2 regions of the Dissulfurispira sp. genome follow, and region 2 is predicted to be linked to the other one. Evidence: riboswitches for the same ligand, from Rfam matches in the RefSeq annotation. Region 2 holds a riboswitch; the other holds the start of a gene.
What was found. A riboswitch is a leader RNA that binds a small molecule or an ion and turns the genes downstream of it on or off. The one in region 2 is predicted to bind cobalamin.
Positions count from the first base shown of each region.

Region 1: another riboswitch for cobalamin. It lies ahead of V7L97_RS07860 (TonB-dependent receptor plug domain-containing protein); the one in region 2 lies ahead of cobU (bifunctional adenosylcobinamide kinase/adenosylcobinamide-phosphate guanylyltransferase).

Region 1 covers NZ_DAIOFX010000040.1:3,524-18,174, reverse strand. The annotation lists partial or broken gene V7L97_RS07925 (efflux RND transporter permease subunit) at 1-490, opposite strand, end outside; gene V7L97_RS07920 (hypothetical protein) at 619-1,047, opposite strand; gene V7L97_RS07915 (hypothetical protein) at 1,183-1,497, opposite strand; gene V7L97_RS07910 (carbon-nitrogen family hydrolase) at 1,538-2,305, opposite strand; gene V7L97_RS07905 (sensor histidine kinase) at 2,309-2,755, opposite strand; gene V7L97_RS07900 (HAMP domain-containing protein) at 2,704-4,065, opposite strand; gene V7L97_RS07895 (hypothetical protein) at 4,110-5,384, opposite strand; gene V7L97_RS07890 (transporter) at 5,576-6,427, shown strand; gene cbiM (cobalt transporter CbiM) at 6,439-7,116, shown strand; gene V7L97_RS07880 (PDGLE domain-containing protein) at 7,189-7,539, shown strand; gene cbiQ (cobalt ECF transporter T component CbiQ) at 7,543-8,391, shown strand; gene V7L97_RS07870 (energy-coupling factor ABC transporter ATP-binding protein) at 8,424-9,233, shown strand; gene V7L97_RS07865 (hypothetical protein) at 9,247-9,447, shown strand; cobalamin riboswitch at 9,541-9,795, shown strand; gene V7L97_RS07860 (TonB-dependent receptor plug domain-containing protein) at 9,875-11,836, shown strand; gene V7L97_RS07855 (adenosylcobinamide amidohydrolase) at 11,983-12,807, shown strand; gene V7L97_RS07850 (class I SAM-dependent methyltransferase) at 12,932-13,729, shown strand; gene V7L97_RS07845 (TonB-dependent receptor plug domain-containing protein) at 13,827-14,651, shown strand, end outside.
Region 2 covers NZ_DAIOFX010000003.1:38,694-56,594, reverse strand. The annotation lists gene dxs (1-deoxy-D-xylulose-5-phosphate synthase) at 1-1,658, opposite strand, end outside; gene V7L97_RS01605 (polyprenyl synthetase family protein) at 1,757-2,659, opposite strand; gene guaA (glutamine-hydrolyzing GMP synthase) at 2,659-4,197, opposite strand; gene guaB (IMP dehydrogenase) at 4,194-5,654, opposite strand; gene V7L97_RS01590 (SurA N-terminal domain-containing protein) at 5,723-6,388, opposite strand; gene hfq (RNA chaperone Hfq) at 6,405-6,644, opposite strand; gene V7L97_RS01580 (FmdB family zinc ribbon protein) at 6,737-6,940, shown strand; gene aat (leucyl/phenylalanyl-tRNA--protein transferase) at 6,953-7,642, shown strand; gene V7L97_RS01570 (hypothetical protein) at 7,639-8,064, opposite strand; gene smpB (SsrA-binding protein SmpB) at 8,150-8,605, shown strand; RNA gene ssrA (transfer-messenger RNA) at 8,663-9,005, shown strand; gene V7L97_RS01555 (hypothetical protein) at 9,085-9,210, shown strand; cobalamin riboswitch at 9,300-9,506, shown strand; gene cobU (bifunctional adenosylcobinamide kinase/adenosylcobinamide-phosphate guanylyltransferase) at 9,615-10,160, shown strand; gene cobT (nicotinate-nucleotide--dimethylbenzimidazole phosphoribosyltransferase) at 10,171-11,232, shown strand; gene V7L97_RS01540 (adenosylcobinamide-GDP ribazoletransferase) at 11,233-12,045, shown strand; gene cobC (alpha-ribazole phosphatase) at 12,024-12,662, shown strand; gene V7L97_RS01530 (cobyric acid synthase) at 12,655-14,190, shown strand; gene cbiB (adenosylcobinamide-phosphate synthase CbiB) at 14,187-15,200, shown strand; gene cobD (threonine-phosphate decarboxylase CobD) at 15,197-16,333, shown strand; gene V7L97_RS01515 (cobyrinate a,c-diamide synthase) at 16,321-17,718, shown strand; gene V7L97_RS01510 (precorrin-8X methylmutase) at 17,718-17,901, shown strand, end outside.

The DNA.
Region 1 (14,651 bases), on a different contig from region 2:
TTATGTTGTAGTCCTGAACCGAGCGAAGCTGCGATAGATCATGCCTGCCTGTTTCATCTATCACCGCATAAGAGAATCCCCATCCCACGCTTGTTGCATCTGGACCGAGCACCGGATTGACATCCGCAGGTATCTTGCTTTTGACTGCCTGCAAATACTCGAGTACCCTGCTTCGGGCCCAGTAAATGTTTGTCCCTTCTTCGAAGATGACGTATATGAACGAACTGCCGAGATACGAAAATCCACGAACCACCTGCACCTTCGGAGCTGCGAGGAGAGTCGATGTTATAGGATATGTTATCTGGTCTTCCACAAGGTCCGGGCTTCTTCCTGGCCATTCCGTAAAGATGATTACCTGTGTGTCGCTCAAATCCGGTATGGCATCGAGGGGGTCCTTTTTAATGCCCAGTATCCCCATACTGAGAAAGGCGACGAGCAGAAAAATGATAAACTTGTTGCGTGCGCTGTATTCGATTATTTTTGCGATCATGTTATCAGTGCTTGTGTCCGCCGAGGGGCGCTATATTTTTCAGTTTTGCCTTGGAGTCTATGAGGAACGTGGCGGATGAAGCGACCTTTTCTCCTGCCTTCAACCCCATTGTTACCTCCCTCAATCCTTCAGCGAGAGGCTCTCCTTTTTTGACATATCTTCCCGTATAATCCACGTAGAGCTTTTCTATCCATCCTTACGAATTTCGTATTAACGGTAAACAACCTGCGCTCGTCGTATTCGATGCGTCCTACTGTCCTGATGATCTTCTGGAGGGGTTTTACGGACACCTCGACTGTTTTTACTCCTATCAACTGCTGCTTGTCCGTAGGTATTTCTACTGTGGGAGGCTCTTCAGGCGTTTGTTCCTGTGCTGCTGTTTGCTGCTGCGATATGCCTCCTCCGGTATGACCTTGATGTTCAGAAGACTGTATTTTTGAGGATTCCGCGCTTTTGGCTTTAAAAATAGTGTTCAGAGATATTGCCTTCGAAAAATACAATAAAAGACCTGCAATTAAAATTAATCCCGCTGCGATTATTAATTTTCTCTTTTTCATCTCCCCTCCTGACTGTCTTCTTATTTGCAGTATGTTACGTAAATATTTTGAATAAATTATGAATAACTGCACCCAAAAAAAGAGGCAGCCTTGGGGAAAGGCTGCCTGAAGGAGGGGGGATGAGTAAAAAGCCTGTTAATATATAGACCTGATCCTGCCTGTCCTGCAGTCGAGCAGTATTTTGTCAACAAGTTCCCCATTTTTATAAACCTCTGCCTCTGCAAATCTCCCGTCCTGCTTTATCAAGACCACCTTTAATCCCTTTTTTGAATAGTAAGATTTCAGGGCATCTGTTATCTCTTTTTGCGCAGGCTGTTTAGTGCAGTATCCGTAATCTCCACACAAAGGGCAATAAGCGCCGTATGGGGTAATTTCATCTCCTGAGCTTTTGGAGTAGGTTCCTGAAAATAAAGATGCAAACAATATAAATATGAAAACAAGCTTTATCATTGATTTAAGATAACAAGCGATATTGAAGGAATTATGAAGATTAAATCCTCATATCTTTGAGGAATGGGAATCTTGAACGGATTTCTATAGCCTCTGATGGATTTATTTCTCCTAACAGGAACTCTTCTTTATCGTTACCGCAGAGGATGTCATTTCCTGATGGATCAAAAATATGTGATGCCCCTGAATAATGAATGCCGTTGCCGTCTGTTCCTGTACGATTAACGCCGATTACAAAGCATTGGTTTTCGATTGCCCTGGCCTTCAGCAATATCTCCCAGTGCTCTTTCCGAGAAGCAGGCCAGTTGGCAATAACAAAGGTCGCCTGCACATTCTTTGCTACTTTTCTGAATACCTCCGGAAATCTCAGATCGTAACAGATGAAGATACTGGAGGGTATTCCGTCTATGTCAAAGATGACCGTATCGCTGCCTGCAATATAATATTTATCTTCACCGGAGAAGGAGAACGGATGGATTTTTGTGTAAGCAGCAATGCGAATGCCTCTTCTGTCATAGACACCCGCTATATTCCTGCCCTTTTCTTCATCTTGCTTCTTCACAGGGAAACCCGCAATCAGATATATGCTGTATTTTTTTGCTATTTCTGACAGCACCGAATTGGTCTCTCCATTGTCATCTTCTGCAATGGCAGGTACATTCATGGAAAAACCGGTATTGAACATCTCGGGGAAGACGATGACATCGCATTTTTCCTCTGCTGCTTTTTTTGCAAAGGACTCTGCCTTTTCGTAGTTTGTCTTCTTCGATTCCCATTCAATATTTAATTGTATTAAGGCGATTTTCATTCGTTAAGCACCTCTTGGGAGGTAGATTCTGAATGTAGTTCCTTCATTCACCTTGCTTTCCACCTCAATCCTTCCGCCCATAACATTTACTAGTTCTTTTACGATGGCGAGTCCGAGTCCTAATCCAGCGGTTCTTGATCCTTCAATCCTATAAAAACGGTCGAATATGTGCGGCATTTCGTTTTCCGGTATGCCTCTTCCAGAATCTCTTGTTTCTATGTAAAAATCGCTTTCTTCTGTCCCGTAATCAATCCAGACACCGCCCTTTTCTGTAAATTTTAAAGAATTTGATATGATATTTCTTATTATCTTTTCCAATTTTTCTATATCGGTAACAACCATCAAGTCATCCTCTTTTGCGATAGTTATATCGAGGCGCTTTTCTTTAAATGCCGGCCTCAGTTCTTCGGATAGTTCTGATATGAATTCCTTGAGATTGACTTCTGCCACCTCCCCCTGGTGAAGAAACTCGCCTCGGCAGTTGTGATATCCTCTATGCCCTTTATGAGTCTGATCAGACGGTTAATCTCGCCTTTTATATTTTCCAAACCTTTCCCTGATTCGATTACTCCATCTTCTATTGCTTCTATATGAGATTTCGTTATTGTCAGCGGCGTCCTCAGTTCGTGCGCAATATTGGACATAAGACGTTTTCGCAATTCCTCCTCTTTTCGGAGTGATTCTGCCATAATGTTGAAGCTCTCGGATAACCTCCCGACTTCGTCGCCGGTTTTCGGTGTTATTGTCACATTGAAATCACCTTTTGCAATACTCTCTGCTGCTGTCTTGAGATCGGTCAAGGGTTTTGACAGATATCGGCTGAAGAATAGGGCTATTACCAGCGAGCCTCCGCCTGCTATAAGAAATGAGACGAGGATGAAGTTTCTCGACCTCATTCTAAATACGGCTTCCTTCTCTTTTATCACATCCTTCTCAAATGGCCTCGACAGGAGTTTCCCGATGTTTTTGCCTTCGATGTAAAGAGGGTATTCTTCGTATTTGCCTTCTGTCATGTGCATGTGAAAGAGTGCTTTCATTCTGCGTTTCATGGTATCCGAAAGGGAGTCCATAACTTCCATGGATGATATAACTTCATGTCCGTCAGCATTAAGGACTTTTATATCGAGACCCAGCATCATTGCCCAGTGTATTGATTCTGACAATGCCTTTGTATCCCATTTCCCATCAGAGTAACTGCCTTCAACCGAAGCCAGTATCCAGTAGAACTGGTCTTCTTTCACGCCGTTCACGTAGTTGTCGAAATCTTTTATTATCAGCCATTCGAAGATAAAATTGGAAAGAAGTGCTGCAAGGATTACAATAAGGAAAAACGCCATAAGAATGTACTTTAAGGAGCGCAGAGGGTAATCTATGTATTTCATGATTGCAAAATTTTTTCCGAAGATTCTTTTGCCTATTTTCCATACTGCATCGGACAATGCTCCTACAGGGCATATCCAACTGCAAAAGGATTTTTTCAGCAGAATTGCCAATAGTATTGCACCGATGAATATTACGAGTGCTGCGGGATGTATTGGGTCAAATATGCCTTCTGTAATCCAGAGCTTTAATGCCATCAATGCACCAATTGGCATAAACCCTTCAACTGATGGAGGGCGGTTGACAGCAGGCATCAGTCCCTGCTCCAGCGCCTGAGTGAAAAGATAGAACTTATAGCCTGAATATATGACTATTAGGAATACTGCCCACTGAATGGCATATCGTATTTTTCTGATATATGAGCGATCGATTTTTTCCATGGCTTGATTTTAATATGGAGCGAATAAATAGTGTATGATTTGTATCAGGATTTGTCTTTAAGCATTTCTTCCACCATTTTTAATGCTTCCTCTTTAGAACTTATTCGACCATATAAAATCATATCTTCTATTTCAGCAAGTAGTTCTTTAAATATGGGCGACGGCTTCAAATTGAATATATTTATAAGGTCATCGCCTGTAATAATTGGAAGCATTGCTGCTCTTGGTTTAAATACATTATCATAAAACCTGACAACCTCTTTGCAGAAGGCTGTGATGGAAGGTTCTTGTGCTATGGCGAGTATTATCAATGGATATACATCGCCACGGAATTCCTTTAGAAGTCCGATGATCTTCGTTTCATCCGCCATCCCCTGCATTTCTTTATAAGAATCTAAAATCTTTGCGCGTTTAAGCGCCATTTCATGGATGAACTTCACTTCCTTTCTCGACATCTTTAATCTTATAGCAGATTGTTTGGCACTATCAGGATTAGGGAATAAAGTGGATAGTTTTAAGCATATATATCTGTATTCGGTTTCGAAATATTTAATTAAAGGCCGAAGGCTGAAGGCCGAAAGCTGAAGGCTATCGGATGGATTACTTAAAATTTCTTCGGTAGTTTTGTATAACTTCAGAGAGTTTATTCTGACTTCAGGAAAGATATTTGCAAGGATTCTGTTGTCTATCAAGGCTTTCATTGTTTTGTAGGAATCGTCAAGCCTGACGATATATCTCAACTCCTCGGCGATTCTCTCTACAGCGACAGAGGTTATCAATGGTGCAAGCCTTTCAGTTGCACTTAGTGTATCTTCTTCTATGGAAAAATTCAGTGCTGCAGCAAAGCGGTAAATTCTGAGGATTCTTAAGGGGTCTTTTATAAGATTTTCCTCCGATACCATTCTGATAATTCTGTTGAAGAGATTGTCTTTACCGTTATGCGGATCTATCAAATGCTGAAGGCTAAAGGCTGACGGCTGAAAGCTTGCTAAAGGGATTGCCATTGCGTTTATAGTTATATCACGCTCGGAAAGGTCGGAATGAATGGAGTCCCCTCTCAGTATGGAGATATCTATAAACTGACTGTTTTTAACAATACGGGCAATTCCGAATTCTTTATCCAAAAGCACGAAGGATCCGTCGATTTCCTGAGCAAACCTTTTAGCAATATTAATGGCATCTCCTTTTACGGCTATGTCTATATCGTTTAACTCTTTCCCCAAAAGGATATCCCTGACAGCACCACCGACAATGAATGAATCGGTTGCAATGCCTTCTTTTTCGGCAAAATCTATAAATAGCTCTAAAAGGGGATGCATAGCAGATTTATTTTACTTGAGTTTTTTATATTGACAAACAGTTTTTTGTGATGCTATTCTTTTGTCAGAATATTAGAGCCACGAAGGCCTAAACAAAGACCAGCAGGTCGCCAGTCAGGAAGTCTGGATAGCTGGATAAATTAAGTCTTCGTGGCTTTCTATTTTTTGAAACCAAGGAGGTTAATGTTAAGATGAAGCTAAGGATTCAGGATTTTAGATTCAATCTCTTGACTCTCTTTTTAATGGTCGCTATGAACTTTTCACTATCAACTGCCTCTTATGCTGCCCACCCCCTCGTTACAGATGACACAGGCACTCAGGGAAAGGGAAAGTTTCAGGTTGAGGTGAACACGGAATTCACTTTCGACAAAGAAAGAGAAGATACGGATGATGATGGAGTTGAAGATACCGTAAAGGTTAAAGGCAGCGAGATAGCAACGGTCTTTACATATGGAGCGATTGACAATCTGGACATCTTTATTGAAGCGCCATATAAATGGAGCAAGACAAAGATAAACGGAGTTGTTGACCCCACTGACCCATCTGCGGATACAAAAGGCATATCGGATATAGCTATCGGAGCAAAGTGGAGATTTTACGAGCATGAGGGTCTTAGCTTTGGTTTAAAGCCATCTATTTCATTGCCCACAGGTAATGAAAACAAAGGTCTCGGCAATGGCAGGGCATCTTATGAGATTCTATTTATTTCAACAAAGGAGATTGAGCCGTGGGCATTTCACCTGAATTTAGGCTATACACACAACAACTACAAGCTTCAAGAGGATAAGGATGCAAAAAGAAGAGGCATATGGAAGGCATCTCTGGCAGCAGAGGTTGAGGTTGTGAAGGATTTAAAGATTGTTGCAGACACCGGCATTGAAAGAAACGAAGAAAAAGGCAAAAGCACACATCCTGCCTTTATTCTCGGAGGATTGATTTACTCAATTACAGAAAGTTTTGATGTTAACTTCGGTGTTAAGGGCGGGCTTAATAAGCCTGCTGATGATATAGCTGTGCTGGCAGGCATAGCTTTCAGATTTTAGAAGGAGTTTGTATGCACATCCCTGACGGATATTTAAGCCCTCAAACCTATGTGCCGTTATATGGAGCATCATTTATATTCTGGGCAGTCGCCCTTAAAAGGCTAAAACGGGATGTGCCTGTGAAGTACGTTCCTTATCTGGCAATGGCAGCAGCATTCTCTTTTCTTATTCAGATGTTTAATATCCCCATTCCCGGTGGAACAACAGGCCATGCAGTCGGTGCAGGTATTATTGCAATCCTTTTAGGTCCGTGGACTGCAGTAATAGCCGTGTCGGTGGTTTTGATAATTCAGGCTGTTGTATTCGGAGACGGAGGAATAACAGCCATCGGAGCAAATTGCTTTAACATGGCTGTGGTGATGCCTTTTGTCTCATATTGGGTGTTTAAGCTGGTGAAAGGTAATGCCACTGCTGGATTCAGATTGCATGTTGCGTCATTCCTTTCGGGTTATATAGGCCTTTCCATAAGTGCCATAGTTACAGCCATAGAGTTCGGCATTCAGCCCTTGATTGCTATGTCTCCTGACGGAAGGCCTCTTTATGCACCATATCCTTTATCGGTGGCTGTCCCTGTAATGGCACTGGAGCATCTGCTACTGTTCGGTATAGTTGAAGGTATAGTAACAGTATTGCTTCTCAAGTATTTCCTTAAACACGAACCAGAATTAATCTGGTCATTAAGTAAATAAGTAAATGAGTGAATGAGTATTAATTACTTAATAGCTCAATTACTTAATAACTTAATTGCTTGGAGGCTTTAAATGACACGCTTTCAGAAAAAACTCTGGATAGGTCTTATCATAATGGCCTTACTATCCCCGATTGGCATTCTCCTTCCAGAAAAATTCAATGCAGGAGATGCGTGGGGAGAATGGGGAACAGATACCCTCGAAAAACTTCTCGGATATGTTCCGGAGGGATTAAAGAAGCTAACCGATTTGTGGAAAGCTCCGATAGCCGACTATAATCTCGGAAGCGAAAGCTCTCCGTTTATTATTCAGGTTTTATCCTATGTCGTATCCGGGATTTTGGGCATAGCGATAGTAGGTGGTGTGATCTATTTAATTTCGAGGCTTTTGATAAAGACAAGGGGCAAAGAGCATAGGGCATAGAGAATGTCTTTTATCGACAGCGGCATAAGCCATTTAGGCAGAGTAATTAAAACTGGGTATATCCAGTTGGAATTTGCGTCAAAGAATGGTTTTTTTCAGAGACTTGATGCACGCATAAAGGTGCTTTTTTTAATATTTTTTATCATTATTGTAAGTTTGAAAAAAGAGATACTGCCCGAAGTTGGTATTGCGTTTTTTGTTTTTGGTCTGGCCGCAATATCGCGACTGAATCTTTTTAATTTCTATAAAAAAGTGATCCCCCTCGGATTTATATTCGGGTTTCTTATTGCCCTGCCTTCTGCATTTAATGTCATTACAAAGGGAGAAGTTATCCTGCCTGTCATTCATCTTTCAAGGTCTTATGATTTCTGGATTTATCATGTGCCTGAGACGATAGGCATTACAAGAGAAGGGATTTCTGGTGTTGCCATGCTCACGCTCAGGGTTTTGAATTCCATTGCCCTATCTTTTCTGATTTTGTATACAACTCCTTTCTCAGAGATTATCAGGGCATTGAAGGTTTTCAGAGCGCCTGATGCAATTCTGATGATTATAACCCTCACTTACAAATACATCTTTATCTTTGCAAAAACAGTTGAAGACATGCATCTCGCAAAGAAGAGCAGGATGCCTGGTGAAGCGACTAATACCGAGGCAAGAAAATGGATTGCAGGAAGGATTGCATTTATGTTCAAAAAGACGCAGCAGAGGTGCGAGGATGTATTCAAGGCTATGCTTGGAAGGGGTTTTTCTGATACCATTAAACTGTACGGCTTTAGAAAGATGAGCAGCATTGATCGGGCCGCAGGGTTTTTCCTTTTTTTTGTAGGAGTGTTGTTTTTATGTATTTAACAGGCATGCATGCCTGTTTTTGGGGATAAGAGATGGACGGTATCATAAAGATCGAAGATGTGAGCTATAACTATTACGGCAAAATTCCTGCCCTTTTAAATGTGAGTCTTTCAATAAAAGAGGGAGAGAAATTTGCAGTAATAGGCGCAAACGGGAGCGGAAAGTCGACCCTGCTTCAGATAATGAACGGCCTCATTCATCCATCATCCGGCAGTATATTTTTCAGAGATAATGAGGTGTCTGAAAAGACTTTAAAAGATAAAGAATTTTTAAGATTTTTCAGAGAACGAGTAGGGTATGTGTTTCAGGACTCGGATGTCCAGTTGTTCTGTCCCAATGTCCTGGATGAATTGCTTTACGGCCCTGTTCAGTTGGGCCTTAATGAAAGTGAGGCTATGGACAGGGCATTTGAAGTAATGCAGATGCTTAACATAGAAAACCTGAAAGACAGGCCTTCCTATATGCTCTCAGGCGGGGAAAAGAAGAGGGTAGCTATCGGCTCGGTACTGACTATGAATCCTGAAGCTCTGCTCCTCGATGAGCCTACCAATGGACTTGATCCTAAAACCCAGTGCTTTCTTGTGGAACTGCTTTTTGCTCTAAGCGAGGCAGGAAAGACAATCGTGATTGCTACCCATGATTTATCTCTGGTGGATGAGCTTCAATGCAGGGTGGCTGTGCTTTCGGAAGAACATAGAATTGAAAAAACAGGAAGTGCAGAAGATATTCTGAAAGATGAGGACTTATTGCTGAAGGTCAATCTTGTACATGAGCATATCCATTGTCACGGGCCTTTAGCCCACAGGCATATCCATTCGCATTATCTATTTCATAAACATTGAAAGGAGAAAATAAATGGACGATTTGCAAAAGCTCAAACACCTGCTTCATCACTGGAAGGAGCATAACGACGAACATGCAAAGACCTATAGAGATTGGGCTGAAAAGATGTCATCACTTGGGAATAAGGAGTTGTCTGCCATCCTTTCCAATCTCTATAACGAGACAAAGAAATTGAACGGACTCTTTGAAGATGCGCTGAAAGTAATCGGCTAAACTTGAAAGATTGTAAAAACATATGTTAAAACTATTGACTATGAAGCAATGAAGGAGGTGATAGTCAGAGCACAGAACACGGATTTAGAAAAAACAGTCACAATATGGCTGGATGTCAGGGAAGAGAGGTGCCGCCGTTAAAGCGAATTCCTCCGCTGCCCCGCAGCCGTGAAGGGAACGAAAGCCCACTAAAGAAGCCACTGTCAATAACCGTTTAAACGGTTCAAACAGTTCAAACTGCTTTGATGATGGGAAGGCGGGCAAGTAGAAAGGATTACCCGAACGCATGAAGCGTGAGGGTGATGGATGCCCTAAGCCGGAAGACCTATCCAAGTCATAATAAAAAATCCAAAAATTTCTCGAGGGAGGAAAAGATGAAAAGATTTTCGTCATTGTTATTACATTTCTATTTTTAGCCTTTAGCCATTTGCCATTTGCCCTTACCCTTTCTGCTGTTCCTGTCTTTGCAGAACAGAAGACCGCATCGCTTGAAGAAATCTTAGTAACCGCAACAAAAGTCGAAGAACCTAAAAAAGATGTCCCTGCCTCTGTCCAGATAATCACCCGGGAAGACATTAAAAATTCCACTGCAAAGGATGCCGGTGACCTGATTTCAGAGGCATCCATAGGACATGTCCACAAATATCCGGGGGTACTTACCAGTAGAATTGGATTAAGAGGATTAACAACAGACCTCTTCAGCGATTTAAAAAGCAGGGTTCTTGTGCTTATCAACGGCCATCGTGCAGGCACCGTAAATTTAGCAAAAATACCCGTAGAAGACATCGAAAGAATTGAGATAGTCAAAGGACCTGCATCTGTTTTATACGGTTCATCTGCCATGGGAGGCGTGATAAACATAATAACAAAGGAAGGTAAAGAGGGCTTTCATGGTTCGATAGGTGGAGAAGTAGGCTCATGGGATTACCGGAAAGGTTTTGCTGAATTAAATGGCAAAAAAGGTTTGTTCGATTTTTATCTTACTGCGAGCCGTTCATCAATGGGTGATTATGAGTCAAGGGATTATGGAAAGATTCAAAACACTGGATATGACGATGAGACCGTATCCGCCCGTTTTGGCTACAAACTTTTTGACAGGCACCATATGTCCATCGGCTTTCAGCACTGGAGGGGATGGGGAATAGGCTCCCCTGGTGCAAGGTATTCTCCTGATCCTGACAACTATTCGGACAAATGGAGGGACGGCTTTGATATTGAATATAAAACAGAAGACTTCAATGGAAAATATTATCTCCTCAAGGACAGGGACGAATCCCATGATGGAGGAATGACATACGGCATAGGAAATTCAGATATCTCCTTAACAAAGACGGACACACAGGGGGTAAGTCTTCAGAAGACATTTGCCTTAGATGATCACAGGATAATTATTGGAGGCCAATGGGACAGGATCGAGGTCGAAAGCTCAAGGAACACAGGTGCGCCGTATAATCCAAACTCAAGATACGACAGTTACGGTATCTTTGCAGAAGGAAGGATAAGTCTTTTCGATAAAAAACTTCTTCTAAGTGCAGGACTCCGTTATGACTATTTTGAAAACAGAGTGCTTTCAACACCGGGAATCCCAAGCGTTAAGCCGCGGAAAGAGGACTTAGACAATGTAACTGTAAGGGGCGGGCTGGTATATAAACTCACAGATAATTTCAGCTTTAAGGGTAATATCGGCACTGCTTTTCGCGCACCTGCTCCTGACGAGCTTGCAACGGATTATGTCTCTTCGTGGGGAACTCGCTATCTTGGAAATCCAAACTTAAAACCAGAAAAGAGCACATCCTATGATGCAGGGATTGAATATTCAAAGGATTTGTTTAAGAGTTGTTTAACCTTCTTTCATACAGACTTTAAAGACAAGATATTGAGCTATTATGACAGCACCCTTTCTGCACAGACATTCAAGAATGTTGACGGCGCAGCACTTCAGGGCATAGAAGTCAGCCTTTCATACGATGTGGGATTGGCATCTGGTCTGAATGTGTCCATTGAACCGTTTACAAACATCACCTATCACACAAAGTATTCAAGCAAGGATGACCTTGAAATAAGCAAATACGGGAAGACTCTACTTTACACTCCCAAATGGACAGGTGCCTTTGGAATAAAGGCTGGTCAGGAGAAATGGGATGCCATGCTTATTGCTAATTACACAGGAGATGAAAGGGTTCAGGATTGGGCGCCTCCGTCAAATGGGGAAAATGTGGTGAAGAAAGGAGACTTTACAGTGGTGAATCTGAAAGGCTCTTACAGACCGATTAAAAACCTTGAAATCACGGCATCTGTGGAGAACCTCTTTGACAGGGCATATGAGTATGTTCTTAGTTATCCGATGCCGGGGAGAACATTTGTGACAGGGGTAAGGTGGATATTTTAACTTAGGCTGAGAAAAGCTTGAGATTGCTTCGCCTACGGCTCGCAATGACCCCTCCGTGATCCTCCCCTTACTAAGGGGAGGATCACGGAGGGGTTGTCGTTGCGAGGAGCGGAGTGACGAAGCAATCTAATAATTGGAGGATATAAATGAAGAAACGAGTTTTATGGATTTTAATTTTTCTATTGATTCCATCAATTGTCATGGCAGGGGAAATTTCTCTGCCTCAAGACCTCAATGCAAAGACGTCTGTAGTTAAGGCAGAGAGGGATGGATTGTGGGAAAAGAGCCTGATTGTGCAGTTTCCTGAAAGAAGGCGGGTTCTCTCAACAAACGATGGATTTGTTGATGCAATGGCTGTAGTTAATCATTCTGCCCATCCAGAATTGTGGAAAAAGGTATGTCAGGAAATGAAGACAGAGCATGAAGTTGGCGGAAAGGTGTATTCAAGAAAGATAAAGGAAAGGATTGCAAAAATGCTCGGTATAAGAAGTGAAGACATTGCACAGATGGGCACTGCTGCTGACATGGATAACCTTGCCGTCATAACTAAAGAATACAAACCATTTGTCGTTACAGCACTGGTAACAGCAGGCGCAAAGACCAATGCCTTAAGAGCAGGAGTTGATGAAGGAACTCATATTGAAGGGGAAGAGCCAAAAGGCACTGTAAATATCATTATCCTCACCAATGCAAGGCTTACAGATGGTGCAATGGCAAGGGCGATAGTGATAGTAACAGAGGCAAAGACCGCAGCCTTTGAGGACTTAATGGTTCCGAGCAGTTACACAAAGCATGTTCAGGCAACAGGCACAGGAACTGACAGCGTCATCGTTGTTTCAGGAATATCCGGACCGAAGGTCACTTATACAGGCGGCCACAGCAGAATTGGCGGATTAATAGGAAAGGCGGTCTATGAAGCAGTAGTTGAGGCGCTTGGGAAACAAAATGGATTTAAAAGGTTTGACAAATAAGATGTTGTTTATGTATTCTAACTTAGCTGTTAGAAATCCCGGACTCGAAGTTCGGGGATTAGTTTTAATCTGTACTAAAGAAATTACAGCCACGAAGGCTTTGCATCAGAAGATGCAGGTTTTTGTGGCTTTTTTATTTATCTATGTTATCCCGCTAAGAGGGCGGCTCGTATCCTCCATGAAGGAGAGAATATTTTTTATCCCGATGGAGGAAAAGATGGATGATATTATTTGCAAAAGAGCCGCCACAGTTCAATTCTGGGACATCTATGCAAAGTGGTACAGATCGTGGATTGAGCATAACAATTACCATGATAGGATCATTGATGTCCTCACCACAATAGTAGAGCCGGGCTGGAGAGTTCTTGACATCGGCGCAGGAAACGGCGTCCTTTCTTTGCCTCTATGCGCTATCGGGTGTGATGTTACTTCCCTTGAGCCGTCAGCAGGCATGAGAAATATTTTATACGAAGAAACTTTTAATCGCGGCATAGATTGGCTCCATGTGGATGAACGGAGATGGGAGGATTCCCCTGTTTATCAATTAAGGAATTATGACCTTATCATGGCTTGCAACAGTCTGCATCTGACAGAGATGGGATTCAAACAGGCAGTCGAAAAAATATTTCACGCACAACCGAAGAATGTTTTTGTCGTTACAGAGCTCGGCGCTCCGGAGATAAAAGTTAAGTGGCAATATGGAGATTACACAATGTTATTTACCAAATGCTATGAAACAGAGAGTTCGCTTGCCTACCACTCAACCGATGAGATTAAGGAATACTGGTCGTTTATGATGGACAGGAGACTCCATCCATATGAAATAGAGGGAATAAAATCGAGGATTGTTTTTGAATGCGATCATATGTGGCTAAAGGATACAGCCCGTGTAGGGATGTATTGGTGGGAGAGAAACACTTAAAGTAATATTTTTCATAAATATTTGAACTAAGCCACGAAGGCTTTAGTTCTCCTAAGAAAGGAGGCAATAGAAAAAAAATTTTAGGAGGTGTTTGATAATGGAAAAGGTTTTAAGAGGCTTTCTATTTTGTATCTTGATTTTATTAATCGGCATACGAGTGGTAAAAGCAGAAGAAAAAGAAGCAAAGTTCGAGGAAATCGTTGTTACTGCGACAAAAACACAGCACACCCTTGAAGATGTGCCTGTGGAGACAGTATTAATCACTAAAGAGGAGATAGAGCAGTCCAATGCAAAGAATGTATCAGAGACTTTAAGAAAAGTCCACGGATTTTACATTCAGGGAGAGAATGTTCCCGGCTCATCGGCATGGCGTTCAAAGTTAAGAGGGCTGGACTTTGATAAGGGTTATGGACTCGTACTTATAAACGGTGAAAGGGTTCTGGGAGGCGCAATGGGCGAGTACGGTATCAGTCTTAACCAGATTCCTGTTGAGATGATAGAGAAGATTGAAATTGTAAAAGGTACTGCATCCGTTTTATACGGCAGTGATGCGATGGCAGGCGTGGTGAATATTATCACGAAGCCAATACCTGAAAAGCCTTTATTTACGGCATCTGCAGGTTACGGCTCTTATGATACATCACTGCTGAATCTGGGATACGGGCAATGGTTCAATGATAAATTTGGATTTTTTGTGAGCGCTCATCGTGAGACATCCGAAAGAGGCAGATATGGAGCAGCAGAAGATGACTTTAAAGGGGAATATGTCTCTACAAGATTGGCATATAGATTATCTCCGAAGACTGTTTTAAATCTCGGATTTAATCATGATGATTTGAGATGGAAATACATGGTAGAGGAGAAACTGAGGATAAGTCCATCTGTTGAGATAAATTTCCCTGATGATTCTGTCCTTAAAATA
Region 2 (17,901 bases):
AACATCTCTGCCGCCTTCAATGATGGATGCACTGCATTACCCACAGCAATGATTGCTACACCATCGCCTTCCATCAAAATTTCGAATTTCCCCTTTATTATTTCTGACTTTTGACTCTTAACTCTTGACTCCTGACTCACCTTTCCCCTCGGATACCTTATGGCTGAAGGGCCATTATACTGAACTGCGAACTTAAGCATGTCTTTCAATTCCTGCCCGTCTTTTGGGGCCATTAACAAGAGATTTGGGATATGCCTCAGAAATGATATGTCGAACAAGCCCTGATGCGTTGCGCCGTCCTCGCCCACGATGCCTGCCCTGTCTATGGCAAATACGACAGGGAGGTTCTGGAGGCAGACATCATGGATAATCTCATCATAAGCCCTCTGGATGAATGTGGAGTATATTGCCACAACCGGCTTTAATCCCTGTACTGCAAGGCCTGCTGCAAAGGTTACTGCATGGGGCTCTGCAATGCCAACATCATAAAATCTTTCTGGAAATCTCTCAGCAAATGTTGCAAGGCCTGTCCCCTCTTTCATTGCAGCAGTTATAGCTACAACCCTTTTATCAGCCTCCGCAATTTCCATAAGTGCATTACCGAATACATCGCTGTATGCAAGCGGCGAGATGCAATGGACAACAGGCAAGTTTTCCAGGTTTTCTTCGGCCTTTGACCCTTGACCTTTGACCCCTGACCCTTCTTTCTGTATTCCCGTATCTGCCTCAAATGGCCCCACTCCATGATATATGCACGGGTCTTCCTCTGAAAACTTGTATCCTTTGCCTTTCTTGGTTACTACATGGATTAATGTCGGCTCATTCGCATCTTTAATGCTGTTTAATGTTTCGATCAGTAATGGTATATCATGGCCGTCGATTGGGCCTAAATAATTAAATCCAAGATCCTCAAACAATCCTCCTGGCAGAAAAAATCCCTTCATGCTGCCTTCTGCCTTCTGGGCAATCTTTGCGACTGTTTCTCCGATCTTGGGAATGCCTTCCAAAAATGCCTTTGTCTCTTTCTTGAATTTTTTGTAGAATGTACCTGTCAGGACCTTATTAAGATAGTTGGACAAGGCTCCAACATTCGGAGATATGGACATCTCGTTGTCATTGAGAATTACGATAAGGTCTTTTTTGAGATGCCCCGCATGATTAAGTCCTTCAAACGCCAGTCCTGATGTTAAAGCGCCATCGCCTATAACTGCTATAACCTTATTGGGAATTTGAAATCTGAGATTTGAAATTTGAAATTTTTTAATAATGTCCCTCGCCTCCAGTATTCCAATAGCAGCGGATATGGAAGTAGAACTGTGTCCAGTGCCAAAGGCATCATGGGGACTTTCTGAAATCTTAGGAAACCCTGATAATCCCTTATATTTCCTGAGCGTATGGAAAATATGAAATCTTCCTGTTAAAAGCTTATGGGAGTATGACTGATGTCCCACATCCCAGACAATCTTGTCTTCAGGGGAATTAAAGACATAATGGAGTGCTATGGTCAGTTCCACAACTCCTAAATTAGATGCAAGATGCCCGCCATTAATGGAAACCCTTTCAATGATTACATTTCGCAGTTCCTCGGCAAGGGCATTCAGGTCTTCTGCCTTGAGGGATTTTAAGTCCTGCGGGGATTTTATTTTCTCTATAAACATTTTAAACCAAAATTGAGCTATCCTAATTCAGAAAATATATGTCAGGTGCGGCGAAAAGAGGTGGCTTTGAGCCGTACTTGACATATATAAACATAAGCCTAACTTTTCCTTTCAAGCATATACCTTGCGATAGCCCTCAATGGCTCTGCCTTTTCATCAAAAGTCTCCAGCGAATTGATTGCACCATTAATCAGTTCCTTTGCCTTTTCCCTCGACTTATCTATGCCATAAAGCCTGGGATAAGTCATCTTCTTTTTCTTTTCATCAGAGCCTTTGGACTTGCCTATTACCTCTGTCTCTCCTTCTACATCAAGTATATCATCAATAACCTGAAATGCTAACCCTATATTCTCTCCGTATTTCGTGAGCCTGAACAATTCGTGGTCGCTGCAGTTTGCCAGTATGCCCCCTGAACGGACAGAGACCGTTATGAGTGCAGCGGTCTTGTGGCTATGTATGAAAGATAGTGTTTCTGCATCAGGCTCTGCATCCTCTGATAATAAATCCTGTGCCTGGCCTCCCACCATTCCGTGCGCACCTGCTGCCATGGCAATCTCGCGAATTACTTTTAAAATTGCATAAGGTGAAAAGTGAGAAACATTATGGGTATTGTTGGACAGCAAATAAAAGGCCTCTGTTAACAAGCCGTCCCCTGCTAAAATGGCCATGCCCTCGCCAAAAACCTTATGATTTGTTGGTTTTCCACGCCTGAGGTCATCATTGTCCATTGCAGGGAGGTCATCGTGTATTAATGAGTATGTGTGTATGAACTCAAGGGCAGAGGCATAGGGGATTATGTCTCCTGCCTTAACTTTGTTGTCTTTGGCGCATGCCTCGTATGCTGCAAGACATAAAACAGGCCTTATCCTTTTCCCTCCAGCAGAAAGGGAATATGTCATAGAATCTTGCAGTGTCCTGGGATTGATAGGTGTAGAAAAATACGACTCAAGGAATGAGTCTATCAGTGTTTTTTTTTCTTTAAGGTAGGCCTTTATGTCCATTACTCCCACTCGATAGTCCCGGGAGGCTTTGAGGTTATGTCGTAAACAACCCTGTTCACGCCCTTTACCTCATTGATGACTCTATTTGAAATCCTTTCCATTGCTTCATATGGTATCTTTGCCCAGTCAGCAGTCATTCCGTCGAGGCTCGTGACAGCCCTCACTGCAATCACATTTTCATATGTCCTCTCATCACCCATGACACCAACGCTCTTTGTTGGAAGAAGCACGGCAAATGCCTGCCACAACTCGCCATAAAGTCCTGCCTTTTTTATCTCCTCAAGGACAATGGCGTCAGCCTTTCTGAGGACTTCCGTTCCAGCCCTTGTAATATCACCTATACACCTTATTGCAAGCCCAGGGCCCGGAAATGGATGCCTGTAAATTATCTCGTCTGGCATTCCCAGCTCTTTCCCCAATAAACGGACTTCGTCTTTAAATAATTCTCTCAAGGGCTCAATGAGTTTCAATTTCATCTTTTTAAGCAGGCCGCCCACATTGTGATGGCTCTTGATAACAGCAGACGGACCTTTAAAGGACGTGCTTTCTATAACATCGGGGTACAGTGTCCCCTGTGCGAGGAATCCAACATTCTTGATCTTCATTGCCTCTGCTTCAAATACCCTTATGAACTCATTGCCTATGATCTTTCTCTTCCTCTCAGGGTCTTTAACTCCTCTAAGCCTTTTTAGAAACCTCTCCGATGCATCCACAACACGGATGTCCATATGGAAACTCTTGCGCAGGGTATCTTCAACCTTTTTTGCCTCGCCGGCTCTAAGCAGGCCATTGTCAACAAATATGCATGTAAGCGCATCACCAATTGCTTCATGCACAAGTACCGCAGTAACAGCAGAATCCACCCCTCCGCTTATTCCGCATATAACGCGCTTGTCTCCGACCTTTTCCCTTATATCCTTTTTCGATGTCTCGATAAAGGATTTCATTGTCCATGTTGGTTTAGAGCTGCATATATCATATACAAAGCTCTGGAGTATCTTTTTGCCTTCATCTGTATGGACTACCTCGGGATGGAACTGCAGTGCATAGAATCCCTTTTCTTTATTAGCCATGGCAGCTATTGGCGAATTATCTGTATGGCCAATAGCGGAAAATCCCTTTGGCAGTTTCTCGATCCTGTCTCCGTGGCTCATCCAGACCTTTGTCTTCTTTGATACCCTCTTGAAGATGTCCGAATTGTCGTCAACAATCAGTTCGGCCTTGCCGTATTCCCTTTTTACAGCCTTTGCAACCCTTCCTCCGAGGTAATGGGCCATCAACTGCATGCCGTAGCAGATTCCGAGAACAGGTATGCCGAGTCTGAATACCTCCATGTCAGGTGCAGGCGCTCCCTTGTCATAAACACTGGAAGGACCTCCGGATAGGATAATGCCCTTTGGGTTAAAGGACTTTATCTTTTCGATGGATGCATTAAAGGGGAATATCTCGGAATACACCTTGCTTTCCCTTACCCTTCTCGCTATGAGCTGTGTATATTGTGACCCGAAATCGAGGACGAGTATTTTATCGTTAATCATTGTTCTATCCTGTAGTTTGGTGCTTCCTTCGTGATAATGACATCGTGGACATGGCTCTCTTTCCATCCGGCATTTGTAATCTGGATGAATTTGGCCTTTTCCCTCATCTCTTTGAGGTTCTTGCACCCGCAGTATCCCATGCCAGAACGAAGGCCTCCGATAAGCTGATGTATGCTCTGTGAAAGAGGTCCTTTGTAAGGCACCCTTCCTTCAACGCCTTCAGGAACAAGTTTTTCCTTTTCAACCCCTGCCTGTCCGTATCTGTCCTTTGCACCCTGTTCCATTGCACCGAGGGATCCCATGCCCCTGTAAACCTTGTAACTTCTGCCCTGATAGAGGATTATCTCGCCGGGTGATTCAGCAGTTCCTGCAAAGAGGCTTCCTATCATGACGCAGTGCGCTCCTGCTGCAAGTGCCTTTGTTATGTCGCCTGAATACCTTATGCCTCCATCTGCAATCAGAGGTATATTCGCCTTAGATGCCACGGCATAGCAGTTATTTATTGCTGTGAGCTGGGGAACGCCTGCGCCTGCAACTATCCTCGTGGTGCATATGGAGCCGGGACCTATTCCTATTTTTACTGCGTCGGCGCCTGCCTTTATGAGGTCTCTTGCTCCCTCAGAGGTAGCAACGTTTCCGGCTATAACATCAATATCAAATCGTTTCTTTATTTCTTTAAGTGTATTAATAACCGCCTTTGAATGGCCGTGGGCAGTATCGATGGCTATAATATCAACACCCGCCTTGACAAGGAGTTCAGTTCTGTATAGGGCATCTTCGCCAACCCCAACTGCACCGCCCACTCTCAGCCTGCCCAGCCTGTCCTTGCATGCATGGGGATACTTCTTCCTCTTTTCTATGTCCTTTATTGTGATTAAACCCTTTAAGTTGAAGTCATCATCTACTATGGGCAGTTTTTCTATTTTATATTCGTGGAGCAGCTTTTTTGCCTTTTCCAGAGTAGTGCCAACCGGCGCTGTAATGAGCCTCTCCTTTGTCATTACCTCGCTGACCTTCTTCTTCACATTGGTCTCGAACCTCAGGTCTCTGTTGGTGAGTATTCCCACAAGCTTTCCTTTTAATGTAACAGGCACGCCTGAAATCTTGTATCTCTCCATAAGCACAAGGGCGTCCGAAATAGGGGCATCGGGAGCTATTGTTATGGGATCGACAATCATGCCGCTTTCAGATTTCTTCACCTTATCAACTTCGAGGGCCTGCTTCTGGGGTGACACTGCCCTGTGGACTATACCGAGACCTCCTTCCCTTGCGATGGCTATGGCGAGGCCTGCCTCTGTAACGGTGTCCATTGCTGCGCTGATAATTGGGATGTTGAGGGTTATGTTTCTGGTCAGTTTTGTACTTATATCCACGTCCCTCGGAAGGACATCGGATTTGGAAGGCAATAAAAGGACATCATCAAATGTTAGGCCTGTTGGCAACTTGTCATCAAGCATTTGTTTACCCCTTTGAAAGATTAATCGGAATTATAACATGTTTTTGTGCATTTCCAAAAGGGATATAGCTAAGATATGAGGTCCATATTGACCTTGAACTTCATCCTCTGCTTTACGCTGTCCACATAAGACTTTATGGCTGCATTGCTTTCATCCGCAAGTATTGCCTGCCTTGCCTCATTAACCTTCTTCTCATCACCCGCTACGCCCTTCAAATCCAGCGGATTTATATCGATGGCAGATGCGATGAACCTCCTCATCTTAATAATCGTAAGCTGTTGTCTCATTGAGTTCTCAAACATCCCGGGTGTAAGCCTGTTGAGATCAAGGGTTCTGAAATATACATCCTTCCGGAAAATGCCGTCCCTCATAAATCGAGGGTCATTCACAATTGCATCCTGAAGTTCCTTATCTGTCACCTTTACTCCCAATTCTGCAGCCGAAATCAAAAGCACCCTCTCATCTATGAGACTGTTAAGTACCGTCTCTTTGAGTTTCAGGCTCTTTTCCATCTCTTCATTAAACTTTTCTTTATAAATATCCCTTAATTGCTGCCTTACATTCTCGTATGCCCTCCAGTACTCCTCAACAGTAATCTTCTCCTTGCCTATTTCGGCAACGCTCACAGCAGTAGGCTTATCGAAAGTGCCAACTCCCCAGAATATAAAGGAGAGAATTACAATGAAAAACAGAAAATAAAAGAATTTCGCATGTTTTCTCATGGTCTTTAGCATCGATTAATACCTCCTGCTACTCTTCAGGATTTTCGAACCTGATATCCACGCTCTTTTCAGGAACGACTGTAGATATGGCATGTTTGTAGATAAGCTGTTCGTTCGCCTCTTTAAGCAAGACAACGAAATTGTCAAATCCCTTGATTACGCCTTTTAATCTGACGCCATTCGTGAGATAAACCACTACAGGGATCTTTTCCTTTCTCAACTGGTTTAGGAAGCTGTCCTGAAGATTCTGGCCCTTATTCCCTCCCATAAAAATTTCCTCCGCATTATTATTGTTTTTATTACCATAAATGATTTTGTTTAATAATTCAAGCACTATGTTATAATATGTTATAATGGATTATGCCAATTTTTGAATATAAATGCGATAAATGCGGACATGAATTCGAAAAGCTCGTTTTCGGCAACTCAAAAGCAACCTGTCCCGTATGCAGAGCAGAAGATGTCAAAAAGAAATTCTCTGTTTTCGGCATGAGCGGTGTGGAACACCAGACATCCTCCGGATGTTCTTCCTGCAGTTCAAGTTCCTGCAGTTCTTGCAAATAAAAACAATCTTTTATGCCTGTCTTTCAATTGTCAGAAAAACTTATTTTTCCTTCGCCTGAATTCTCAGAACCAGATGGTCTTTTGGCAGTAGGAGGCGACCTCAGCGAAGAGCGCCTTTTGCTTGCCTACTCCATGGGAATTTTCCCCTGGTATTCTGAAGACTCTCCGATATTATGGTGGTCTCCAGACCCCCGCCTCGTAATGATACCTGAAGAACTCAAATTATCAAGGAGTCTAAGACAGGTTATCAATAAAAACACTTTTAAAATAACGATGGACAATGCCTTTGAAGATGTTATAAGGAGTTGCGCGGACGTGCATAAGAAAAGGCATAGCGGAACATGGATTACAGAAGAAATGATAGACGCCTATATAAATCTCCATAATTCAGGATTTGCCCATTCTGTTGAGAGTTGGTACGAGGGCGAATTGGCCGGAGGTCTCTATGGGGTATCGCTGGGAGGAGCTTTTTTCGGAGAATCCATGTTCAGCAAAAAGTCCAATGCCTCTAAGGTCGCCTTTGTTTACCTCGTCCAGAAATCGATAAACTGGGGTTTCGGATTGATTGACTGTCAGGTAACAACAGAGCATCTGATGAGCCTCGGCGCAAAGGAAGTCCCCCGCGCCGAATTTATGAAAATGTTAAAACAGGCACTAAAAATGCCTACGAGGCGAGGCACGTGGAATACAGCACTAAACTAATCTGCCGGATACCCGAAGGGATTTGCCCTGAGTATGTTGTCCACCTTGAGAGGCTTGCCCTTTAGAACAAACACCGCCATGCCTCTCTCTTCCGTGGTCTTCCCGCCCTTCTGCCATGTGCCTTTCCATGAGATATTGAGATGCACCACATTGTCTTCTATTTCAACCCACACCGGACTGAATGTCAGGTCAACAGAATCAAAGGGTTTAAAGGCACTGCTGATCGTCCTGAACCCTTCCCTCGTTGAGTTCTTTTCAATGGTCGATAGGTCTTTTTTTGCATATGCTTCCCTTATCTTTTCAGCAAGGGAGAATGCCTCTGTTGCCATCTTTGAATCCTCGGATACCTTTTTGACCTCGCCCTTACCGCATGAAGCAACAAAAACAAATACTATAATTGCATAAACCAAAAGCCTCTTCATAAAAACCTCCGCTCTTTTATAGCTCCACTGAATTATAATGAAACACGGCTTTAAAGTCCAATCATAATACTGCTATCATATAACTATGAAGCCGGACATAAAAATAGTATGCCAGAACAGAAAGGCATATCATGACTACAGCATTGAAGAGACAATCGAGGCAGGCATCCAGCTTTTAGGCACAGAGGTCAAGTCCCTGAGAGAAGGCAAGGCCAACCTTAAAGACAGCTATGTCCTGATTAAAGATGCAAAGGTCATTCTGCTCAATTGCCACATAAGCCCTTATTCTCACGGCAACATCTTGAACCACGACCCCCTGAGAACAAGGAAGCTCCTGCTTCACAGGAAAGAGATAGAGAGATTAAGAGGCAAGATGCAGCAGAAGGGTTACACATTGATCCCGCTTAAGATATATTTCAAAGGCCCTTATGCAAAGGTTGAGATAGGTCTTGCAAAAGGCAAGAAGCAATATGAAAAACGGGAGACGATAAAAGAGCGGGAAGCAAAAAGGGCGATAGAAAAGGCGATGAAAAATCGCTAAATATGTTATTATATAAATAACAGTTCAAGCCGTTTAAATGGTTTAAGCTGTTCAACCGGGGGCGATAGGGCTCGACGGGGGTTATGAGGCTCAAGTGGCATGCGGTGGCTCCATCACCACCTAAAAAGATGGAAAAACACAAACGCCAACAACGAACTGGCACTCGCTGCTTAACCAATAGCAGCACGCTCCTCTGAGGTTGCCTGTGCTTCAGGGACAGCGTCGATCAGCAGGCTGCCGCTGGATGACTCCTTTAAATCCAGCGAAAGCTTAAGGGATAGGATATCAGCAGGCCTGCCTGCCGGCAATCTGGTATCCGAAAATAAATAGGCTGGATAAGCATGTAGAGGCTTGAGAGTAGTACTTTCGGACGCGGGTTCGATTCCCGCCGCCTCCACCAAATGGAAGTATTTTCTGAACTAAAGCACTTTATTTTTTACCCGATAACTAAAGCAAGAAAGGATTCGAAGGAGTTGGCCATGGAAAGGCAGAAAATCAAAGAAATTGTATCCATACTCATGGAGAGTTCCATATATTTTGAGTATCCGTTAAAGCAGCGGCTGGAAATCATCCGTGGATTGATATCGAGAGTCAATTGGTGTTAGCCCGTTAAATCCCTCCAATCCCTTGTCTTCGTCAAATGCAGGGATATTTCCCTCCCCAGTCCCCCCTTGACTTTTGTGCTGATGGTTTAGATACAATATGCTCCTCAGGTGCCGAAGTGCTTAATAGGGAATCCCGTGCAATTCGGGAGCGGTCCCGCCGCTGTAACCGGGGACGAAAGCCAATGAGCCACTGTCCGCTCATATACAGATGCAAACAGGATGGGAAGGCTGGCGAGTAGGCCAAACTATAGAAACTACCCGGGAGCCAGAAGACCTGCCTGACGACAGAAATTAGGGAATAGGATTTAAAGCCTTCACGTGGATGAAGGAGAGGATGAAGTGAAACAGGGTGCAATCCTCATGGCATTTTGCCATGAGGATTTTTTATTTTTAGGGGTGCTGAGTTGATAACATTCATCATAGGCGGTGCGAGAAGCGGAAAAAGCAGGTTTGCCCTGCAGCTTGCCAATAATTATATCTCTTCTAAAGAGGGGGTTCATGGAGGAGATGCAATCTCCTCCATGCGCAAGGCATATATTGCTACTGCACAGGCCATGGATGATGAGATGAAGGAACGGATTAAGAAACACAAAAAAGAACGGCCAGGTGAGTGGACAACCTTCGAAGAGCCGCTGAATATCTCGACACTGATATCTGACATTCATAAAAGCTATGATATAATCCTTCTTGACTGCCTGACACTATGGCTTTCAAATCTGATGCTTAATAATAAGGATGTTGAAGCAGAAACAGAGTCTTTTATTTCTTCCTTATCCACTATTCACTGTTCACTATTCACTGTTTCGAACGAGGTCGGTCTTGGAATCGTCCCTGACAACGCATTATCAAGGAGATTCAGAGATTTATCAGGCTATTTAAACCAAAAGATGGCAGCCTTAGCAGACGAAGTATATCTTGTGACCGCAGGAATACCTTTAAAAATAAAGTAGGAGAAGACAGATGGATTCACTCAATGCAACACTAAAAAATATCAAGTCAGTAAATGAAGAATGGTATGGCTTGGCTCAAAAGCACCTCGACAATCTCACAAAGCCCCTCGGAAGCCTCGGAAGGCTTGAGGAGTTTGCACGGAGATTTGTCGCCATTACCGAAAACAAAAATCCGGTTCTGGATAAAAAGGTCATCTTCACTTTCGCAGGGGACCACGGAGTTACAGAAGATGGCGTATCAGCCTATCCTAAAGAGGTTACGCCGCAGATGGTATTTAATTTCCTGAGAGGAGGTGCAGGCATCAATGTCCTTGCAAGGCATGCAGGAGCAGAGGTTGTTGTTGTGGATATAGGCGTTGACCACGATTTTGGAGAGATTAAAGGCCTGGTAAACATGAAGGTAATAAAAGGAACCAAAAACTTCACAAAAGGCCCTGCAATGACAAGGGATGAGGCAATAAGATGCATAGATGTAGGAATCGAGCTTGCAAATGGATATGCAAAAAAGGGCTATAAGATATTCGGCACAGGAGAGATGGGGATAGGGAATACAACGCCGTCAAGCGCTATTGCATCTGTGCTTACAGGAAAGCCTGTCTCGGAGGTTACAGGCAAAGGTACGGGAATAACTGACGAGTCATTAAAAAGAAAGATTACGGTAATAGAAGATGGCATAAACTTGAATAAGCCAAATCCTGAAGACGCAATAGACGTCCTCGCAAAAGTGGGCGGTGCAGAGATTGGAGGCATCGCGGGATTGGTCCTCGGTGCAGCATCAAACAGGATTCCGGTTGTCATTGACGGGTTCATCTCCACAGCAGGCGCATTAATCGCATATTGCATCGAGCCAAGGGTAAAAGATTATATGTTTGCAGCCCATAACTCCGTTGAAATTGGGCACAAGGCAATGCTCGATAAAATGGGGTTAAGGCCTGTCCTTGACCTTGATTTGAGGCTCGGTGAAGGCACAGGCGCAGCATTGGCAATGCTTATGATAGAGGCAGGATTAAAGATATATAAAGAAATGGCAACCTTTGGCGAGGCCGGGGTTTCAAGCGAGATACAGAATTAAATGAAGCAATTACTCCTTGCATTCCAGTTTCTTACGATAGTACCTGTAAGGGTGAATGGTGGTGTCTCCGAAAAAGAGATAGCGCAATCAGCAGCCTTTTTCCCTTTAGCAGGTGCATTTCAGGGACTGCTGGGGGTTTTATCTGCCATGCTGTTTTTAAAGATATTTTCTCCAGAAATTGCAGTAGGGCTGATTATTTCAATGCTAATAATAAGCAACGGGGGCTTTCACCTTGACGGACTTGCAGACACTTTTGATGCACTGTCTGTGAAATCAACAGGAGATAGAGAAACGGACATTGAGAAAAGGCTTGCTGTGATGAAAGACAGCACAACAGGGGCCATAGGAGTTGTCGCCATAGTTTCTGTAATCCTGCTCAAGTTCCTCTTCATAAGCAGCCTCTTTACAAATTCATCCATATTTACAGTTTATTCCATGCTGTTTCTCATGCCTGTGTTTTCAAAGTGGATAATGGTTATAGCCATGCATCACGGCACATCAGCACGGCAGGATGGCCTCGGCAGAATATTCCTGAATAATGTAAAAATAAATACTGTCGTATTTTCATCACTGCTGGTCATTGTGCTGTACATACTGATAGCGGAACTGCACCTCTTAAAGGTTTACGGGACAGGCAGTGTAACACTGGTTATTATGCTATTTGCACTTTTGTATATGTTCAGCTTCATGACAGTGAAGTTCTGCAATAAAAAATTCAACGGCCTCACTGGTGATAATTTAGGCGCGCTGAGCGAGATCTCGGAAATATTGTTTTTAATGGTGATAACAGTATGGTTACGACACTTTATTTAGTCAGGCACGGCGAGACCGAAGGCAGTGAAGTAAAACGATACAAAGGGAGCATTGATGTGCCTTTGTCAAAAAAGGGCATAAGGCAGATGGAGCAAGTTGCCAAGTATTTAAATAGGTCATATAAGTCCTATAAGACCTATAATGGCTTGAAAGCCGTTTACTGCTCTCCCCTTATCAGGGCATTAAAGAGTGCAGAGATAGTTGCTAAACCTCATGGTTTAAAACCCATTGAAATACCTGACTTGAGAGAAAGGAGTTTCGGCATATGGGAGGGAATGTCATTCAATGAAATAAAAGATAAGTATCCGGAGGAATTCGAGGCATGGGTAAGCAATCCACTTAAATACAGTCCCATGGGAGGAGAGAGCACACTTGAGGTCAGAGACAGGGTCATAATCGCTTTGAACAAAATTCTGAATGATCACAACTCTCAGGGGGCAATAAATATCGCTATAGTCGCTCACGGTGGCGTTAACAGAATAATCCTCTGCCATATAATGGGGATTCCACTTGAGAATATATTCAGGATAGAGCAGGATAATGCTGCTGTGAATATCATCGAGTTCTGGGAAAAGTACCCTATTGTAAAGCTCTTAAATGGAGGCCCAATTGGCTAAAACTTTGATGATACAGGGAACAGGCTCTGGAGCAGGCAAAAGCCTGATTGTAGCTGCACTCTGCAGGATTTTCAGAGATATGGGCATCAATACAGCTCCTTTCAAGGCGCAGAACATGGCGCTGAATTCATATATAACCATTGATGGCGGAGAAATAGGAAGGGCGCAGGCATTGCAGGCAGAGGCAGCAAGGATAGAACCCACAATTGATATGAATCCGGTATTGCTCAAGGCATCAGGGGATATGGGCTCTCAGGTAATTATTCAGGGAAAAGTACATTCCACAATGAAGGCAAAGGAGTATTATGCCTTTAAAAAAACCGCATGGGAGGCTGTAAAGGAATCCTTTGAAAGACTTTCTCAGAAATATGAGTTCATAATCATGGAAGGCGCGGGAAGCCCTGCAGAGATAAACCTCATGGATGTGGATATTGTAAACATGTCCATGTCCAAACATGCAAAGGCGCCTGTAATTTTAGTGGGTGATATAGATAAAGGGGGAGTCTTTGCATCTCTCTATGGAACCATCAAGCTCCTCGGAAGGGATAGCAGATATATCAAGGCATTTATTATTAACAAATTTCGCGGGGATATTGGAATACTCAGTCCTGGACTCGAAATGATAAAGGACAGAACAGGGAAACCAGTAATAGGGGTATTGCCATATATAAAAGATATAGGGCTGCCCGAGGAGGATGGACTGGCCCTTCAGAAAATTTCAAATTTCAAATTTCAAATTTCAAATCATGAAAGAATAAAGATAGTAATCGTCAAACTGCAATACATATCCAACTTCACAGACTTTGACCCGTTTTTATACGAGCCCGATGTTGAGCTTGTATATTCCGATAATCCGGCTGACATAGAAAATGCTGACATTGTTATCATACCCGGGACAAAAAATACCGTGAAAGACTTGCTATTCTTGAAGGAAAGACATCTCAATGAAAGCATCATGAGGGCTTATGCAAAGGGAGTTCAGATTATCGGCATGTGCGGCGGATACCAGATGCTCGGCAAAAAAATATATGACCCATATGGCGTAGAGAGCAGTCACAAAGAGATTGAAGGCATAGGTCTTCTGAATATAGAGACGGTATTTGAGAAAACAAAGGTAACATACCAGACAGAGGTTGAAATAGTCAGGGGTTCAGAGTTAGGAGTTCAGAATTCAGATAATAGGAAATTAAAAAGCTACGAGATTCATATGGGCACAAGTAAGGGTGATATAGGATTATTTAAGATAAGAAGACTCTCAACCCATTCACCCATTCACCCATGCACCCATTCACCGGTTTTTGATGGCTCTAAAAACAACAACTGCTGGGGGACTTATCTGCATGGGATTTTTGAAAATGACCCATTCAGAAGGGGGATAATAAACAATGTAAGAAAGAATAAGAATCTCCCGCCTCTCGATTTGACTGTAAGATATTCCGAGATCAAAGATATGGCAATCGATAACCTCGCATATGTTGTAAAGGAAAACATAGATATGGATTTCATAAAGAGGCTTGTCAAAATATGATGGACTTTACCTCGCCATTTATCATTCATCCATTAATACTCCTTCTGGCATTCCTGCTGGATCTCGCCATTGGCGATCCCGGATGGCTGCCCCATCCGGTAAGGATTATAGGAAGCGCTATTGCCAAAACAGAGGTAATTTTGAGAAGGTATCTAAAAACACCTTTGCAAGAAAAATCCGGAGGCGTTCTTCTTGTTATCATGATTGTTGTTCCTGTGTTTGGAATTGCATTTTTTATTCAAAAAATAATCGTGTCCAATACTCCATCACTCCATTACTCCATAAATGCCTTAGGCTTAATTGTGCTCATTTATCTTACGTCCACCACAATTGCTGTCAGAGAATTAATCAATTCCGCAAGAATTGTAATCGAATCGGTAAAAAATAAAGATATAGAGTCGGCAAAAAGCAATCTGGGAATGATTGTCGGACGCGACACCGGAAACCTTTCCGAGAAGGGGATATTAAAGGCAACAATAGAGACATTATCGGAAAATCTTTCAGACGGCATTATCGCTCCATTGTTTTATCTCGCAATAGGCGGGCTTCCCCTTGCAATGGCATACAAGGCAATAAACACGCTTGATTCTATGGTCGGGTATAAGAATGATAAGTACAAAAACTTCGGCTGGGCAGCAGCACGCCTCGATGACATTGCCAATTATATACCTGCACGAATTAGCGGGATATTGATTGTTATTGTATCTTTCTTTGTTTCCCGTTCACTGTTCACTGTTCACTGTTCACTGAAAACTATGATTAATGATGGGAGAAAGCACTTAAGCCCGAATGCAGGCATCCCTGAGGCTGCCATTGCAGGCGCATTGGGTGTAAAATTAGGAGGACCCTCGACATACAACGGCATCGAGATACAGAAGCCTTACATCGGGATGGAAAAAACAGGAAACTACTTGATTGCCTCTGAAAAGGCAATGGATATAATCAAGGTGTCATCGCTGATTGGAACAGGCATTGCCGTAATTATTCTATATATAAGGATTACAGGATGAACGGGCAGGAGAAAAATTTAGAGCCACACGGCGGGAATATCTACAGGTTCATTGAAGAAAGGAATATCAGGATGGATGAAGTCATTGATTTCAGCGCATCCATAAATCCCCTCGGTGTGCCTGAAAGTGCAATAAAAAAAATCAAAGACAATATCAAATACCTGTGCCATTATCCTGACCCCGATGCAAAACATCTCACACAGGCAATTGCAAAACATCTGGGAATAGACCCTCAATACATCCTGTGCGGAAGCGGCAGTACAGAGCTCATATACCTCACTGTAAGGGCATTAAAACCTGAAAAGGTTCTTATACCCATGCCGACATTTTCGGAATATGAGCGGGCATTCAAGAGCATACATCCCGAAAAGGACATTAAGGGAAAAATTTCGTATTTTGTCCTTTGGGAGAAAGATGCATTCGAAATAAATCCTGAGAAGTTCATTGCTGCAATGTCGGGAAATGATTCATCGGCAACATACAAATCATCCCTCACCACATCAGTGGATATGGCATTCCTTTGCAACCCGAACAACCCTACAGGCAGACTGATGAAAAAAGAGGATGTGCTGAAGATCGCAGAGGCTGCCAGAGGCCTTAAATGCTATCTCGTAGTTGATGAGGCATTCATAGATTTTGTGCCTGAAGAGTCTGTGATTAAAGAGGTTCAAAATAATCCCTACCTTATTGTGCTGAGGTCAATGACGAAATTCTATGCCCTTTCTGGCATAAGAATAGGTTATGGCATATTTCCACAGAACATTCTTGACACTGTTAAAAAGCATAAAGAGCCATGGACCGTAAATACCATTGCACAGACAGCAGGAATTGCTGCGCTAAATGATGCAGGATATAAAACCCAGACATTCAAGGTCATACGTAATGAGAAGAAGGTACTGGAAGACGGCTTCAAATTGCTGGACATCACTTATTTTCCATCAACTGTCAATTTTTATTTAATTAAGCATGAGAATGCCCAAAAGATAATTTCATCCCTTAGAAATAGAGGAGTGATGATAAGGGATTGTTCCAATTTCATGGGACTCGATAGCTCATATATGAGAATTGCAGTAAAATCAAACAAAGACAACATGAAACTGCTTAAGGAGCTTGCGTATATATGCCGGGGGTAGTAATAACAGGCACACACAGCGGCTGCGGGAAGACAACGATTACTTTAGGCGTGCTTGCAGCCTTAAAGAAAAAGGGGATGGCTGTTCAGTCATTCAAGGCAGGCCCTGATTTTATCGATACAGGACTTCACAAAATTATTACAGGCAGACCCTCAAGAAATCTTGATTTGTGGATGTGCGGCGAGGAGTACGTGAAAGCCTGCTTTCATAAACACTCAACAGATGTTGACATATCGATTGTAGAAGGCGTCATGGGCCTGTATGACGGAGACTTCAGCACAGCAAGATTGGCAGATGCGCTTAATCTGCCCGTTATCCTGGTTGTCGATGCGTACGGCATGGCAGAAAGCGCAGGGGCAGTTGTGAAAGGCTTTATGGAACACAAAAATCCAAATTTAATTAAAGGCATAATCTTTAATCGGGTGGCATCGGAAAGGCATTTCAAAAGGCTTAAAAATAGTGTTCGTGGTGTTGAGGTTTTAGGATACCTGCCGAGGGATTTGAACTTCGAGATTCCGCACAGACATCTCGGATTAGCCGTTGCAGAAGAAAATCCTATTGCCGGAGAGAACATTGAAAGGCTTGCGGATGCGGTTTTAAAGCATGTGCATATAGAAGCGATTCTTGCCATGAATGATTACCTTCCAAAGGTAACCATTCATGACTCAATGTCCTTAAAGCAGGGAGGGGACTGTCCCAGATTTACGGGCGCAGCCCCCGTATTTGACGGGGCAGGCTCCGAATCGGGACTGTCCCCGACATCGGCTCCAAGAATCGCTGTTGCTTACGACAAGGCCTTCTGCTTTTATTATGAAGACAATCTTGATTTATTAAAAGACGCCGGAGCGGAGATAATAAAATTCAGCCCTCTTTATGATCAAGCTATCCCTCAAGCCGATGCCATATACATCGGCGGCGGCTATCCAGAGCTTTATGCCAGGGAGCTATCAAAAAACCAATCAATGCTTGAGGCCATTTATAACTGGGCTGACTCAGGAAAGCCAATGTATGCCGAATGCGGAGGCTTAATGTATCTGTCTCAGGGAATCCATGATTTTGAAGGGAATTTCTTTAGAATGGCCGGTGTATTTCCTTTCGAGACACAGATGAAAAATGGACGATCTCATTTAGGCTACAGAGAGGTCATATTAAACGATGACTGCATACACGGCAAAAAAGGAGACAAACTGAGAGGACATGAATTCCATTATTCGGAGATAAAGCCTTCAGCCCTAACTACCTGTTATTCACTGTTTGATAATACTGGCCAAGATCTTCAAAACGAAGGATACAGGATTAAAAATACCCTTGCGAGCTATGTGCATCTGCATTTTGGAAGCAATAGCAATATTGCAAAGACTTTTATAAATTTTATAAAGGAGTGATGATGGAGAACATAATACTTATAGGACACGGAAGTCCTAAAAAAGACGCCAACAACATCGAACTCACAGGCAGGCTTCTGCACAGTGCAATTCATCCAAACTGCAACAACAACTGTGTAAAGGTCGCATACCTTCAGTTTGCAGAGCCCGGGATTGCGGACGCAATCAAGGAGTGTGTTCTTA